Regions from separate parts of the Legionella stuttgartensis genome, predicted to be linked through region 2. Evidence: riboswitches for the same ligand, from Rfam matches in the RefSeq annotation. Region 2 holds a riboswitch; the other holds the start of a gene.

Region 1 (8,246 bases), on a different contig from region 2:
CTCTATCATGAGGCAACGGGAATGATGACTTTTATTAATTATAATGGCACCAAATTACCAGACTTCAAAAAAGATTATTTTCATAAATAAAAGTCCTTCTTCCATCACAATGATATTAAAATCTAGCGGCATTCAAGACCATGGTATCCTGAGGAGTCTAAAACCTAGGATCTCCTGATTTTTACTCATATCCCTTCTAGACATCCCTCACTACGCCTTGCAATTCACTTAAGTTTAACTTCATTTATAACAATACCCACGTCCCGCGGCTTGTCCGCGGGATCCAGGGATTGAGGTACTCAGCTCGCTTTTTCCTCGATGCTGCGAACAAGTCGAAACATATAGGGCTCAGTGGCTATCGAGGAAACTTAACCCGGGTTTAGTCCCCCCGGTGTTTATCTTACTCATAGAATCGAGTCCATTAGCCAAATGATAAACGCTACGAAACCCAGCCTTTTTTAATAACATCAGAGCGCGCTGACTTCTTTGACCTGATTGACAATAAATAAGGATGGGCTGCAAAGAATTTAAATCATTAAGGCGATCGGGCAATTCAGACAGTGGAATGAATAGTTCACCTAAATTATACCTATTATGTTCTGCCTCTGTTCTTACATCCAACAATAATGCATCGGGATATTGGTGCAAAAAGCTTGATAAATCATCCGATGATACTGCAAAAGACTGCAAGTCATAGGATGATACGCATTGAGTAAAAACATTTTTTTCCATTGCTTGACCGTAAACACAGAACTGACATTCTTTATTTTTTACCAAATGAATATTTTTCATTTCCATCGATAAAAAATCGATACACAGCAAACGATTCAATAGAGAAACACCACTTTGAGTTATCCATTTGATAATTTCTGTGGCTTGCAAAATTCCTAGCAAACCAGGGAGCGGTCCTAAAACCCCACCATTCTGACAATTTGCAACTGAATCAGGAATTACTGGAAACAAACAGTGTAAACATGGATTTTCTCTACCATAAAACAACGAACAATGACCTTGGAATTGGTATGCACTGGCATAAACGTAAGGTTTTTCCAAGCGATAGCAAATACCGTGGGTCAAATAACGGGTATGAAAATTATCCGAACAGTCAGCAACAAGATCATATTGTGAGATTATATCCTCAGCATTCTCATCATTTAAACGAACGTCATAAGCCTGAATGTTAATATTCGAATTCAATGCCTGCAATTTCATTTTTGCAGTGGTTGCTTTGAGTTGGTGGATGTCTTTTTCCTGATAAAGTATTTGACGATGTAAATTACTTTCTTCAATACGATCATCATCAATTATGCCTAAGGTCCCTACCCCAGCCCCTGCAAGGTAGGGGAGTAACGTCGCGCCAATTCCTCCCGCTCCAACACATAATACACGTGCTTTTTGAAGTTTTTCTTGTCCATGAAGGCCTATTTCTTCTAATTTTATTTGCTGTGCATAGCGCTTTAATTCGGATGAAACAGCCATATTGAGCCTCTCATTGTTCCATTAAACTCAAAAGTTTCAGCGTGGATTGCTGTGGATCTGCAGCTTCTGTAATTGCAGAAATAAGAGCAACACCTTCAACACCTGTAGCTACTACATTAGGCATACGCTCAATATTAATTCCCCCTATTGCAACTAAAGGATAATTTAACGTACGTTTCCAGCGCTGTAAGCATTCAATGCCTTGAGCTGCAAAAGACATTTCTTTGCTTGTTGTTGGAAAAACAGGTCCAATTGCAATATATGAAGGACGCAGTGCATGCGCTCGTGCGACTTCGTAGTAACAATGAGTACTCACTCCAAGCAAAAGCCCTTGTTTTCTAATTGCATCAAGATCTGCTGTATCCAAATCAGATTGACCTAAATGTACTGCTTCTGCATTTAACTCTAACGCCATTTCCCAGTAATCATTTATAAATAAAGTAGCCTGATGCTTTTTAGCCAAAGCAATACTTTGCCGCATCTCCTCTTCTAGCGTCTTTGTTTTTTCTTTAATTCGTAATTGGATGGTTTTTACCCCAAGATTCAAGAGCCTTTCTACCCAGGAAAATCGATCAACCACCGGATAAAGACCTAATCGATGACATGGCTTAAATGGTTGCGGCACTTCGTACAATGGTTTAGATGCAAGATAAGGTAAATCTGATTCATCCTCTGGAAAACCACCGTAATAAACACTCTTTTGTCCTCGACGTATTGCTTGATGTACATACATTTTACTAATGATTAATGCATCTTCAATTAAATGACCAAGAGCCAGTGCCCCAGTAATTGCCGCGGAGAGAATTGATCGAAGTTCTGGGTATTTTGCATCAGAAACACAATTTTGAGTCAGCCAAAAGCAAGTAGTACCATTGGTCCAATAATCATGCTGCCATGAGGAATTCTGGATAGGCGATCCTAGGAGAAATACACTTTTAGCACCAAGAGTTAGGAGTTTATGTGCCGCTTCTTGCATGGCTTGGTGTGTTCGGACCTGGCCATTTAAAATAAATTCAGTTTCACGTGTATTCAGCACCAAAACATCGGCAAAAGAAAATCCTGCGCTTACATTACTCCTGTTTTCTTCAGCATTTTTGGATAAAGATAAGTTAAAATCCCGAACTACAGGCCCCGTAAAATGATTGAGAATCTGAAAGTCCTCAGCAGAAAATCGATCTTCTATTTTGATCGCTGCAGGCTGACTTTCTTTATGAAATTGCAGTGTTTGCTCAAGACCCAAGCCGCGAAATGTTTGTCTATCTGCTTCATTATTAGTGTTGGTCCACACAATAGTCATAATGCAATCTCCTGATGCCAAAATGGCGTGTCGATTAAAGGAGTACACGATTGTGCCGTAATTCGTTCAGGCATAAGACCTGCTTCAAAAGCAAGGCGTCCTGCGATGACTGCATGTGAAAAAGCTTCAGCCATAGTCACTGGATGAATCGATGAAGCAACTGCACTATTTAACAGGACCGCATCAAAACCTAATTCCAAAATACGTGCTGCATGAGAGGGTTTCCCAATTCCTGCATCGACAATCAGAGTTACATCAGGTAATCGTTGCCGTAACGTCTCCAAAGCAAAAGGATTAAGTAATCCTTTTCCAGAACCGATAGGAGCGGCCCATGGCATCAAAATCCGACATCCGCAATCCACTAAACGCTGACATAAAACTAAATCATCAGTACAATAAGGAAACACTTCAAAGCCTCGTTTTACTAATTCGGTGGCCGCATGCAACAATTCGAAAGGATCGGGTTGTAAACTGTAATCATCTCCTATTACTTCCAATTTAATCCATGAGGTTTGAAATAATTCGCGTGCCATTTCGGCTGTAGTAATCGCAGTTTGCGCGTCACGGCAGCCCGCAGTATTAGGTAGTATATTGCAATCCAAAGACTGTATGGTTCGCCAAAATAAATCGCCCCCCATATCACAAGGCATTTGCCGTTTTAAAGACACCGTAATCACGTTGGTTTTAGAGGCTCGGACAGCATCAGTCATCACCTCAAGTGATGGATAGCCCGCTGTACCCAAAAGCAACCGACTTGTTATGGGTTTATCTGCTAAATACCACATAGCCTATCCTCCTTGCATCGGAACAATTAAATCAATACGATCTCCTTCACACAATATAGTTTTTGAAAACATATACTTAGGAACAAACTGATTATTTATTGCGACTGCTACATGTGCGGCAATACCTACTCTCTGCTCAAGCATTTCCTGTAAGATACAGGATGAATCAAGAGTGAGTGGTTTATCATTTATATAAACGATCATGAATAAGCCTCCCAAAGCTCAGGATAACAAATGTCTTTTTGATTGCTCTTTAATCCACGTAGAATTTCCTCTACTAATGCCGGAGCGATTAAATATCCATGCCGATAAAGTCCATTCACAGCAATAAATTGCGGGGCATATCTTATGCGGGGCTGATGATGCACTAAAGTCGGGCGACAATGGGTCACAGTCTTAATTACCCGGGCTTCAGCAAAACCTCGATGCACATAGTATGCCGCAGTTAATAACTCAAGTGTTGTACGCACTGAAATGGGACTGGAATCTTCTGTCTCTAATTCGCTGGCACCGATAAGGTAATAAGAATTAGGACGTGGTGCAATATAAATATTATACCGTGGATGCAAGAGACGGATTGGTCTTTTTAATTGAACATCAGGTGCATATAGCCAAAGCAGTTCTCCACGAAGCCCACGTAAATTTGGAAAAGTACTTTTCGCCCCAAGCCCCCTGCAATCAAAAACAAAATCAAATGGATATGACCTCCCTCCCATTTCTATCTTGCCTGGACTCACACCAGAAACAAAAGTATGATCTCGCCAGATTACACCGCACTGACACATATGTTTTTTAAGTGCCAGCAACAAGGTCTGATTATCAAGTTGTGCTTCTTTAGGAAAATAATAAGCCATTTTCAACTGATGCAGTTCAGGCTCCAGTTGGCTTAGTTCATTTTGAGTGAGTAACTGATAACAAGAATCACTTAATTTATTTACAATTCTGCCACTAAATTGTTGCCATTCTGCTTTATCTTGAGGATGGTGCACCACAAGGCATCCTTTTTGGCGAAAATACACGGGGTCAGCTAATTGATTTAGAATGGACTCCCATAAGCGGTCAACCGATTCCATTCCCAAATTAAAAATCACTTGGTCCGCTTTATCCAGTTCAGACATGGGTGCCAAAAGCCCTGCTGCTGCATTACTGCAATTATTAAAAAAACTTTCCGCCTCAAATAATGTCACTTGCCAACCATCATTTTGTAAACGTAAAGCCAATAAACACCCCATAATTCCAGCACCAACAACAGCAACATTTTTCATTTAATTAGAATCACTTTTCTCAATAGACGGAAGCCTGAGTGCAGTTGCATTCAGGCAATGCTCTTAATTTCACTCACTAACACAACACGCAATAGGTTCCAGCTCAGAATGAGGCATCTTAGGAAGAAACTCATTTGTATAACAAGCATTTACTGCAAAGGACTCATCGATAATTCCCAAATGCTTGCCGAAACGCCCTACTTTACTCCAATCACGTTCCACATTTAAAAGTGTCCGCGAGAAAAAAGGTAAACTACGGATGAAAATTGTATGATACATAGGGGTTCTTAATTGAGGTTTTGCCCTACATAAAAGTTCATAGGCTTCATCTGGATTTTCGGTGGTAAAGGCAGCTCCACGTTGAGTAGCATTGAGAAATCCTTTAAGAATTTCAGGTTGTTTTAACATGCGTTCTGGCACAATAAATTGAATGGAACAAAAGCAGCAGCAACCTAAGCCAGCAAGCTGATCGATACGCAGAAATACCGTTTCGCCTCGTAAATGCTCTAATTCAACTTTTTGAAAATTAATAAAACCAATGCCTGTATCAACAATGTCACGACAAATCGCATCAGTAACATTCATGCCAATGCGAACTGTTTCATAACTGGAAGGCTCAATTCCCGCTAACGTTGCCAAATTATCGATAATGATTTTACCAAACTCCCCAATGTAACCAACTCGTTTGCCAACAATATCCTGAAAGGAATTGATGCCACTGGATTTAAGCGCAATCAGACCTGTAGGAGGCTCATCCAATAAGGTACCAATTGAGGTAACAGGATAACCTTTTGCGCGAGCCGCTAAGGTATGAATCATGGCCTTGACCCCAAAATCAACATGGCCCATACCTACAATTTCAGTCACATCGCTTGGATCGCTGGGCTCTAAAATCGCGAGTTTTATACCTTCTTGTTGATAATAGCCTAATGCATGGGCCACAAAAATGGGGGTATGATAAGGGTTCGCATACCAATTAAGTAATAGGGTAGTTCTCGTAGATAACGCGCTCATGCCATAGCTCCTTGTATTAATTAATAAAATAGGATGGCTAAAGATATCGCGTTAAGACTTAATAGAAGAAATGAATCTGCATTCTGCGAACCGTGAATAACTTATAAAGACTACCCCACCATACGGTACAGAGTACTCTAAGAGATTAACTGCTCAAAAAACGAATACAGATTTAAGGCGTTCTTACGCTGGTATGAACCAGATCAAGTTCAACGGGTATTTCTCAGACGTTTATCACGACACCCCGCGCCATCAAATTGCCCGTAATGCTAGCTGGTATGGGAAAAACTGTCAAATATTATAAGAGGCCTCTCATCCGCTCTGACGAGTCCCTTCTCCCCCAGGGGGAGAAGGGAGGAAAATTGCTCCCTCCATGCATGGAAAGAATACCGCATGCCCCTCTCCCATTTATGGGAGGGGGCTAGGATGAGGGTAAAAAAATCCTCAACTCACCCCATAATTCTGCACATAAAACACATTATGCTGAATCAAAAATCGCTGACATAGCAAAGGAGTATGGTTCAATAAATGATGCAAATAAGCGCGAGTAAATTGTTGCGAACACGTAGGGCAAACACAATTCGCATCGATCAGTTCAAATTGCATCGCTGTTTTTGCATCCATTAGATCCACAGTGCCTGTATTACTATACACTCTTCCTTGCATTGCGGCTTGGGCTGGCTCATCCGTTTCAATAAATCCTATTTCCAGATGACGCAAACGTTGGATTAACTCAGCATCAAAATACCCCACTACATAACGAGGGATATGGGACCATTGTTCTAATTGAACCCAATTAGGCTCATTTAAAATCTTAAAATAAACCCCATGTGGTTTAATAACTGCGTGCTTTTCGAAATCATCACTATGAATAAAAGGGACAATTTTCTCATCCCAATTATCCCAAATTTGCGGGAAATCGCGCATGATATTTTTGGGTAAGAGTACTACATTAGGTTTAAGATGCTGAATCAGTTCGATGAGTTCCCACGAGGTCAATTTGACTCGAGAACCATCGTACGGAGACTTAAGAACATAAACTTTTTCTTTATTAGCAATGAGTGATGAGGCATTAATTACCATCATCCCAGGACATGCCAAATAATTCGCTAAATCAGATATTTTTTGAAGTACATCCCGACCAGGCTTATACAACAAACTTTCTAATGAATAGGATGCTGCAGTAACCTTTGCCTCTTGCCAATTTGCCGTTGTAAGACACAAACCTGCTTCAGAAGTTAAAACAGGTATAAAATTTTGTATTGCAGCCAACATTCCTGATCTCCTGATTTATAGCAATAAACTGGTGTCACCATAACTAAAAAACCTGTATCCTTTTTCAATTGCTTCTTGGTAAAGCATCATTGCTTGTTTATGGCCAATAAACGCTGAAACGAGCATTAATAAAGTAGACTCAGGCAAGTGAAAATTAGTCATTAATCCATCGCAAATCTTAAACTCATATCCTGGGTAAATAAAGATATCTGTGTCTTTGCTACATGGAGTTAGTATTCCATTTTGTACAGCACTTTCAAGACTACGCAAAGCGGTTGTACCTACGGCAATTACTCGATTTCCTGCAGCTTTTGTGGCATGCACTGCCTCACATAATTCAGGGCTAATTGTAAAGCGCTCACTATGCATTTTATGATCTTTGATATTATCACAACGAACTGGTCTAAATGTCCCTGCTCCTACATGCAAAGTAAGATAGGCTACAGAAACTCCTCTTGAACGTATGCTGGATAATACAAGCTCATCAAAATGCAAACCCGCTGTGGGAGCAGCAACAGATCCTTCGTATTTTGCATAAACTGTTTGATAACGATTCTGATCCAGAGTTTCATCATTACGGGTAATGTAGGGGGGTAATGGAATATGTCCTATTCCATTCAATAAATTTAAGACATCCATATCCGCTTGACAAAGAAATAAATCATCGTGTCTATCAATCACTTCAATTTCTTTATTTTGTTCCAACTTAATCTTTGAGCCAGCTTTTAATGCTTTACTGGCCTTAATATGAGCAAGAAATGTCGACTCACCAGTAATACGTTCTACCAATAATTCTACTTTTCCCCCAGTAGTTTTATGGCCATAGAGTCTGGCTGGAATTACCTTGGAATCATTCATAACCAATAAATCGCCAGGATTTAAAAAATCAGCTATTTCACGAAACTGGTAATGACCATATTCACCCTTCTTTCGATCATAGGTTAAAAGACGTGAGTCACTGCGATTAGCCAATGGATACTGCGCAATAAGCTCTGGGGGTAAATCAAAGTAAAAATCCTGTTTATTCATAGAGCAACCTGAAAATAAATTGCCGCTATTATACACGGATTACAACCATTCATCATCCCTGATGAATAAGAGCTGAATTACATTATATTAAGGGAAATTTCG
Region 2 (8,246 bases):
AATACAGCTGAAACAAATTCTTATTTAACTACTCAATTTCTTTCACATTTCGGACTCAAAAATTCCTCAGAGGTATTTGATTTTCTTAAATCAGCCGGTGGGAGGGCTACATTAACGATGATAGCTCGAGAACTGATAGAAGAAGAGGCACAGATTCAATCTAAGAGAGAACAAAATGCTGAGGAATTGCTTAAAAAGCAACGGTTACTTTATCTTCTGATGGGGTTAATCGCTGATCGGGAAGCTATGGCCAAAAATGTGGACCGACTCGTTAGACTGGAAATGGAAAAATTACTTACAAAGGAGAAGTATGCTGAGACGAGCCAAGAAACAACTTTTGTCCGATCACCAATTGAAATTATAGATGCTATGATTTATTACTACCTTGAGACCATTCAAGCTCTAGATGAAAAACTGGAACAATTGGAATATCAATTAGAAGAAATCGAAGCAGAATTGGCCACGATTGAAGTAGAAGAACAGCGGATGAACGCTTATCACGAAGAACTTCATGCTCATATTGATATATTGGATACCTATTTAAAGCTCCCTATATTGAATCAACCTAAAGAATCGCCTTCAACTGTTGCCGAACGAAGAATAACCGTTCTAATGAAAGATCTTGAAGCGTTTAAAGAACAAGAGAGAATATATAAAAATACAAACTCCGAAGAGAGCAGGCCTCAAGAAATTGAGGAGCGTCGCATTAGTAGACACATTAAAGTACTTGAGCATGAACTCAATTTTCATCAAGTTCATCTGAGCCAAACAGTGACGAATTATGAGGAATTATTTCGTTTAGCTTTAGAACAAACTCGAGCTCAAATACAGGAACTTCAATCGCGACAAACTTATTTCGGACAGTTCGACACTGAAATTGAAGGGTTGCAATTGCGTGAACGAGGATTGGCTTCTGCGTTAAAAGTTATGAGAAACAAGAAAATACTTCTTAACGATCAATTAGAACAAGTTTTTGATTTTACTCAGGCTCGCTTTATTATCAAACCCGAGGATGAAAAACGTCTTATTCAAAAAAGTGATGGTTCATATGCTTTAATCGCACAAGATGTGGATCCTGCGAATTTAACCGAAGAAGATTGGCTACAAGCGAAACTTAATTTTGATCAAACAAAAGCACGTATTCAAACCCCTCGTTTTAATTTTATGGATAAAATACAAGAAAATTTACATAACCAAATTCAGCGCAAAGAGAAACATTTGAAATTAAGGGATGTATTGGTCAATCAAAGATTGGAGATGCGTCAAGCAAGAGAGACTATGGGGCAATGTTTAAACGATGCACAAGCTCAAAAAACACGGATATTAGGTACTCACACACCTACTCCAAAACCTAATCCACAAGGAAGCTATTTGCAAATGGTTGAAAATTTTGAGTTTTTGACAATAAAAGCCCCCAAGAAAGAGGATATAGAAAAAGTACAAAATGTTATTAAGAACTCCTCAATATCTTCTGAAGTTAAAGGAGAGCTTAATAAATTAATCGAAGAGGTTACACCCGAGAAGATTATGGAGCCCGATAGGAGGCTCAAATGGTTGTATAGTGCCAAACGCTTGATAAAGGATGTAGCACCTACGCCTGAGGTGGATGTGACTATGCGAAAAAAAGAGTAACGAAATTTCCCTTAATATAATGTAATTCAGCTCTTATTCATCAGGGATGATGAATGGTTGTAATCCGTGTATAATAGCGGCAATTTATTTTCAGGTTGCTCTATGAATAAACAGGATTTTTACTTTGATTTACCCCCAGAGCTTATTGCGCAGTATCCATTGGCTAATCGCAGTGACTCACGTCTTTTAACCTATGATCGAAAGAAGGGTGAATATGGTCATTACCAGTTTCGTGAAATAGCTGATTTTTTAAATCCTGGCGATTTATTGGTTATGAATGATTCCAAGGTAATTCCAGCCAGACTCTATGGCCATAAAACTACTGGGGGAAAAGTAGAATTATTGGTAGAACGTATTACTGGTGAGTCGACATTTCTTGCTCATATTAAGGCCAGTAAAGCATTAAAAGCTGGCTCAAAGATTAAGTTGGAACAAAATAAAGAAATTGAAGTGATTGATAGACACGATGATTTATTTCTTTGTCAAGCGGATATGGATGTCTTAAATTTATTGAATGGAATAGGACATATTCCATTACCCCCCTACATTACCCGTAATGATGAAACTCTGGATCAGAATCGTTATCAAACAGTTTATGCAAAATACGAAGGATCTGTTGCTGCTCCCACAGCGGGTTTGCATTTTGATGAGCTTGTATTATCCAGCATACGTTCAAGAGGAGTTTCTGTAGCCTATCTTACTTTGCATGTAGGAGCAGGGACATTTAGACCAGTTCGTTGTGATAATATCAAAGATCATAAAATGCATAGTGAGCGCTTTACAATTAGCCCTGAATTATGTGAGGCAGTGCATGCCACAAAAGCTGCAGGAAATCGAGTAATTGCCGTAGGTACAACCGCTTTGCGTAGTCTTGAAAGTGCTGTACAAAATGGAATACTAACTCCATGTAGCAAAGACACAGATATCTTTATTTACCCAGGATATGAGTTTAAGATTTGCGATGGATTAATGACTAATTTTCACTTGCCTGAGTCTACTTTATTAATGCTCGTTTCAGCGTTTATTGGCCATAAACAAGCAATGATGCTTTACCAAGAAGCAATTGAAAAAGGATACAGGTTTTTTAGTTATGGTGACACCAGTTTATTGCTATAAATCAGGAGATCAGGAATGTTGGCTGCAATACAAAATTTTATACCTGTTTTAACTTCTGAAGCAGGTTTGTGTCTTACAACGGCAAATTGGCAAGAGGCAAAGGTTACTGCAGCATCCTATTCATTAGAAAGTTTGTTGTATAAGCCTGGTCGGGATGTACTTCAAAAAATATCTGATTTAGCGAATTATTTGGCATGTCCTGGGATGATGGTAATTAATGCCTCATCACTCATTGCTAATAAAGAAAAAGTTTATGTTCTTAAGTCTCCGTACGATGGTTCTCGAGTCAAATTGACCTCGTGGGAACTCATCGAACTGATTCAGCATCTTAAACCTAATGTAGTACTCTTACCCAAAAATATCATGCGCGATTTCCCGCAAATTTGGGATAATTGGGATGAGAAAATTGTCCCTTTTATTCATAGTGATGATTTCGAAAAGCACGCAGTTATTAAACCACATGGGGTTTATTTTAAGATTTTAAATGAGCCTAATTGGGTTCAATTAGAACAATGGTCCCATATCCCTCGTTATGTAGTGGGGTATTTTGATGCTGAGTTAATCCAACGTTTGCGTCATCTGGAAATAGGATTTATTGAAACGGATGAGCCAGCCCAAGCCGCAATGCAAGGAAGAGTGTATAGTAATACAGGCACTGTGGATCTAATGGATGCAAAAACAGCGATGCAATTTGAACTGATCGATGCGAATTGTGTTTGCCCTACGTGTTCGCAACAATTTACTCGCGCTTATTTGCATCATTTATTGAACCATACTCCTTTGCTATGTCAGCGATTTTTGATTCAGCATAATGTGTTTTATGTGCAGAATTATGGGGTGAGTTGAGGATTTTTTTACCCTCATCCTAGCCCCCTCCCATAAATGGGAGAGGGGCATGCGGTATTCTTTCCATGCATGGAGGGAGCAATTTTCCTCCCTTCTCCCCCTGGGGGAGAAGGGACTCGTCAGAGCGGATGAGAGGCCTCTTATAATATTTGACAGTTTTTCCCATACCAGCTAGCATTACGGGCAATTTGATGGCGCGGGGTGTCGTGATAAACGTCTGAGAAATACCCGTTGAACTTGATCTGGTTCATACCAGCGTAAGAACGCCTTAAATCTGTATTCGTTTTTTGAGCAGTTAATCTCTTAGAGTACTCTGTACCGTATGGTGGGGTAGTCTTTATAAGTTATTCACGGTTCGCAGAATGCAGATTCATTTCTTCTATTAAGTCTTAACGCGATATCTTTAGCCATCCTATTTTATTAATTAATACAAGGAGCTATGGCATGAGCGCGTTATCTACGAGAACTACCCTATTACTTAATTGGTATGCGAACCCTTATCATACCCCCATTTTTGTGGCCCATGCATTAGGCTATTATCAACAAGAAGGTATAAAACTCGCGATTTTAGAGCCCAGCGATCCAAGCGATGTGACTGAAATTGTAGGTATGGGCCATGTTGATTTTGGGGTCAAGGCCATGATTCATACCTTAGCGGCTCGCGCAAAAGGTTATCCTGTTACCTCAATTGGTACCTTATTGGATGAGCCTCCTACAGGTCTGATTGCGCTTAAATCCAGTGGCATCAATTCCTTTCAGGATATTGTTGGCAAACGAGTTGGTTACATTGGGGAGTTTGGTAAAATCATTATCGATAATTTGGCAACGTTAGCGGGAATTGAGCCTTCCAGTTATGAAACAGTTCGCATTGGCATGAATGTTACTGATGCGATTTGTCGTGACATTGTTGATACAGGCATTGGTTTTATTAATTTTCAAAAAGTTGAATTAGAGCATTTACGAGGCGAAACGGTATTTCTGCGTATCGATCAGCTTGCTGGCTTAGGTTGCTGCTGCTTTTGTTCCATTCAATTTATTGTGCCAGAACGCATGTTAAAACAACCTGAAATTCTTAAAGGATTTCTCAATGCTACTCAACGTGGAGCTGCCTTTACCACCGAAAATCCAGATGAAGCCTATGAACTTTTATGTAGGGCAAAACCTCAATTAAGAACCCCTATGTATCATACAATTTTCATCCGTAGTTTACCTTTTTTCTCGCGGACACTTTTAAATGTGGAACGTGATTGGAGTAAAGTAGGGCGTTTCGGCAAGCATTTGGGAATTATCGATGAGTCCTTTGCAGTAAATGCTTGTTATACAAATGAGTTTCTTCCTAAGATGCCTCATTCTGAGCTGGAACCTATTGCGTGTTGTGTTAGTGAGTGAAATTAAGAGCATTGCCTGAATGCAACTGCACTCAGGCTTCCGTCTATTGAGAAAAGTGATTCTAATTAAATGAAAAATGTTGCTGTTGTTGGTGCTGGAATTATGGGGTGTTTATTGGCTTTACGTTTACAAAATGATGGTTGGCAAGTGACATTATTTGAGGCGGAAAGTTTTTTTAATAATTGCAGTAATGCAGCAGCAGGGCTTTTGGCACCCATGTCTGAACTGGATAAAGCGGACCAAGTGATTTTTAATTTGGGAATGGAATCGGTTGACCGCTTATGGGAGTCCATTCTAAATCAATTAGCTGACCCCGTGTATTTTCGCCAAAAAGGATGCCTTGTGGTGCACCATCCTCAAGATAAAGCAGAATGGCAACAATTTAGTGGCAGAATTGTAAATAAATTAAGTGATTCTTGTTATCAGTTACTCACTCAAAATGAACTAAGCCAACTGGAGCCTGAACTGCATCAGTTGAAAATGGCTTATTATTTTCCTAAAGAAGCACAACTTGATAATCAGACCTTGTTGCTGGCACTTAAAAAACATATGTGTCAGTGCGGTGTAATCTGGCGAGATCATACTTTTGTTTCTGGTGTGAGTCCAGGCAAGATAGAAATGGGAGGGAGGTCATATCCATTTGATTTTGTTTTTGATTGCAGGGGGCTTGGGGCGAAAAGTACTTTTCCAAATTTACGTGGGCTTCGTGGAGAACTGCTTTGGCTATATGCACCTGATGTTCAATTAAAAAGACCAATCCGTCTCTTGCATCCACGGTATAATATTTATATTGCACCACGTCCTAATTCTTATTACCTTATCGGTGCCAGCGAATTAGAGACAGAAGATTCCAGTCCCATTTCAGTGCGTACAACACTTGAGTTATTAACTGCGGCATACTATGTGCATCGAGGTTTTGCTGAAGCCCGGGTAATTAAGACTGTGACCCATTGTCGCCCGACTTTAGTGCATCATCAGCCCCGCATAAGATATGCCCCGCAATTTATTGCTGTGAATGGACTTTATCGGCATGGATATTTAATCGCTCCGGCATTAGTAGAGGAAATTCTACGTGGATTAAAGAGCAATCAAAAAGACATTTGTTATCCTGAGCTTTGGGAGGCTTATTCATGATCGTTTATATAAATGATAAACCACTCACTCTTGATTCATCCTGTATCTTACAGGAAATGCTTGAGCAGAGAGTAGGTATTGCCGCACATGTAGCAGTCGCAATAAATAATCAGTTTGTTCCTAAGTATATGTTTTCAAAAACTATATTGTGTGAAGGAGATCGTATTGATTTAATTGTTCCGATGCAAGGAGGATAGGCTATGTGGTATTTAGCAGATAAACCCATAACAAGTCGGTTGCTTTTGGGTACAGCGGGCTATCCATCACTTGAGGTGATGACTGATGCTGTCCGAGCCTCTAAAACCAACGTGATTACGGTGTCTTTAAAACGGCAAATGCCTTGTGATATGGGGGGCGATTTATTTTGGCGAACCATACAGTCTTTGGATTGCAATATACTACCTAATACTGCGGGCTGCCGTGACGCGCAAACTGCGATTACTACAGCCGAAATGGCACGCGAATTATTTCAAACCTCATGGATTAAATTGGAAGTAATAGGAGATGATTACAGTTTACAACCCGATCCTTTCGAATTGTTGCATGCGGCCACCGAATTAGTAAAACGAGGCTTTGAAGTGTTTCCTTATTGTACTGATGATTTAGTTTTATGTCAGCGTTTAGTGGATTGCGGATGTCGGATTTTGATGCCATGGGCCGCTCCTATCGGTTCTGGAAAAGGATTACTTAATCCTTTTGCTTTGGAGACGTTACGGCAACGATTACCTGATGTAACTCTGATTGTCGATGCAGGAATTGGGAAACCCTCTCATGCAGCACGTATTTTGGAATTAGGTTTTGATGCGGTCCTGTTAAATAGTGCAGTTGCTTCATCGATTCATCCAGTGACTATGGCTGAAGCTTTTTCACATGCAGTCATCGCAGGACGCCTTGCTTTTGAAGCAGGTCTTATGCCTGAACGAATTACGGCACAATCGTGTACTCCTTTAATCGACACGCCATTTTGGCATCAGGAGATTGCATTATGACTATTGTGTGGACCAACACTAATAATGAAGCAGATAGACAAACATTTCGCGGCTTGGGTCTTGAGCAAACACTGCAATTTCATAAAGAAAGTCAGCCTGCAGCGATCAAAATAGAAGATCGATTTTCTGCTGAGGACTTTCAGATTCTCAATCATTTTACGGGGCCTGTAGTTCGGGATTTTAACTTATCTTTATCCAAAAATGCTGAAGAAAACAGGAGTAATGTAAGCGCAGGATTTTCTTTTGCCGATGTTTTGGTGCTGAATACACGTGAAACTGAATTTATTTTAAATGGCCAGGTCCGAACACACCAAGCCATGCAAGAAGCGGCACATAAACTCCTAACTCTTGGTGCTAAAAGTGTATTTCTCCTAGGATCGCCTATCCAGAATTCCTCATGGCAGCATGATTATTGGACCAATGGTACTACTTGCTTTTGGCTGACTCAAAATTGTGTTTCTGATGCAAAATACCCAGAACTTCGATCAATTCTCTCCGCGGCAATTACTGGGGCACTGGCTCTTGGTCATTTAATTGAAGATGCATTAATCATTAGTAAAATGTATGTACATCAAGCAATACGTCGAGGACAAAAGAGTGTTTATTACGGTGGTTTTCCAGAGGATGAATCAGATTTACCTTATCTTGCATCTAAACCATTGTACGAAGTGCCGCAACCATTTAAGCCATGTCATCGATTAGGTCTTTATCCGGTGGTTGATCGATTTTCCTGGGTAGAAAGGCTCTTGAATCTTGGGGTAAAAACCATCCAATTACGAATTAAAGAAAAAACAAAGACGCTAGAAGAGGAGATGCGGCAAAGTATTGCTTTGGCTAAAAAGCATCAGGCTACTTTATTTATAAATGATTACTGGGAAATGGCGTTAGAGTTAAATGCAGAAGCAGTACATTTAGGTCAATCTGATTTGGATACAGCAGATCTTGATGCAATTAGAAAACAAGGGCTTTTGCTTGGAGTGAGTACTCATTGTTACTACGAAGTCGCACGAGCGCATGCACTGCGTCCTTCATATATTGCAATTGGACCTGTTTTTCCAACAACAAGCAAAGAAATGTCTTTTGCAGCTCAAGGCATTGAATGCTTACAGCGCTGGAAACGTACGTTAAATTATCCTTTAG

Evidence for each region. Region 2 has a riboswitch for thiamine pyrophosphate ahead of ACWTEW_RS05060 (ABC transporter substrate-binding protein). Riboswitches for the same ligand answer to the same signal wherever they lie in the genome.
Region 1: another riboswitch for thiamine pyrophosphate. It lies ahead of ACWTEW_RS22135 (ABC transporter substrate-binding protein); the one in region 2 lies ahead of ACWTEW_RS05060 (ABC transporter substrate-binding protein).

What each region holds. Positions count from the first base shown of each region.
Region 1 is NZ_CDRUHA020000060.1:637,670-645,915, reverse strand. It holds gene ACWTEW_RS22165 (multicopper oxidase family protein) at 1-90, shown strand, start outside; gene ACWTEW_RS22160 (ThiF family adenylyltransferase) at 349-1,479, opposite strand; gene thiE (thiamine phosphate synthase) at 1,490-2,776, opposite strand; gene ACWTEW_RS22150 (thiazole synthase) at 2,773-3,561, opposite strand; gene thiS (sulfur carrier protein ThiS) at 3,565-3,765, opposite strand; gene ACWTEW_RS22140 (FAD-dependent oxidoreductase) at 3,762-4,826, opposite strand; gene ACWTEW_RS22135 (ABC transporter substrate-binding protein) at 4,896-5,840, opposite strand; TPP riboswitch at 6,004-6,097, opposite strand; gene ACWTEW_RS22130 (queuine tRNA-ribosyltransferase) at 6,285-7,115, opposite strand; gene queA (tRNA preQ1(34) S-adenosylmethionine ribosyltransferase-isomerase QueA) at 7,131-8,144, opposite strand.
Region 2 is NZ_CDRUHA020000011.1:636,038-644,283, forward strand. It holds gene ACWTEW_RS05045 (hypothetical protein) at 1-1,632, shown strand, start outside; gene queA (tRNA preQ1(34) S-adenosylmethionine ribosyltransferase-isomerase QueA) at 1,735-2,748, shown strand; gene ACWTEW_RS05055 (queuine tRNA-ribosyltransferase) at 2,764-3,594, shown strand; TPP riboswitch at 3,782-3,875, shown strand; gene ACWTEW_RS05060 (ABC transporter substrate-binding protein) at 4,039-4,983, shown strand; gene ACWTEW_RS05065 (FAD-dependent oxidoreductase) at 5,053-6,117, shown strand; gene thiS (sulfur carrier protein ThiS) at 6,114-6,314, shown strand; gene ACWTEW_RS05075 (thiazole synthase) at 6,318-7,106, shown strand; gene thiE (thiamine phosphate synthase) at 7,103-8,246, shown strand, end outside.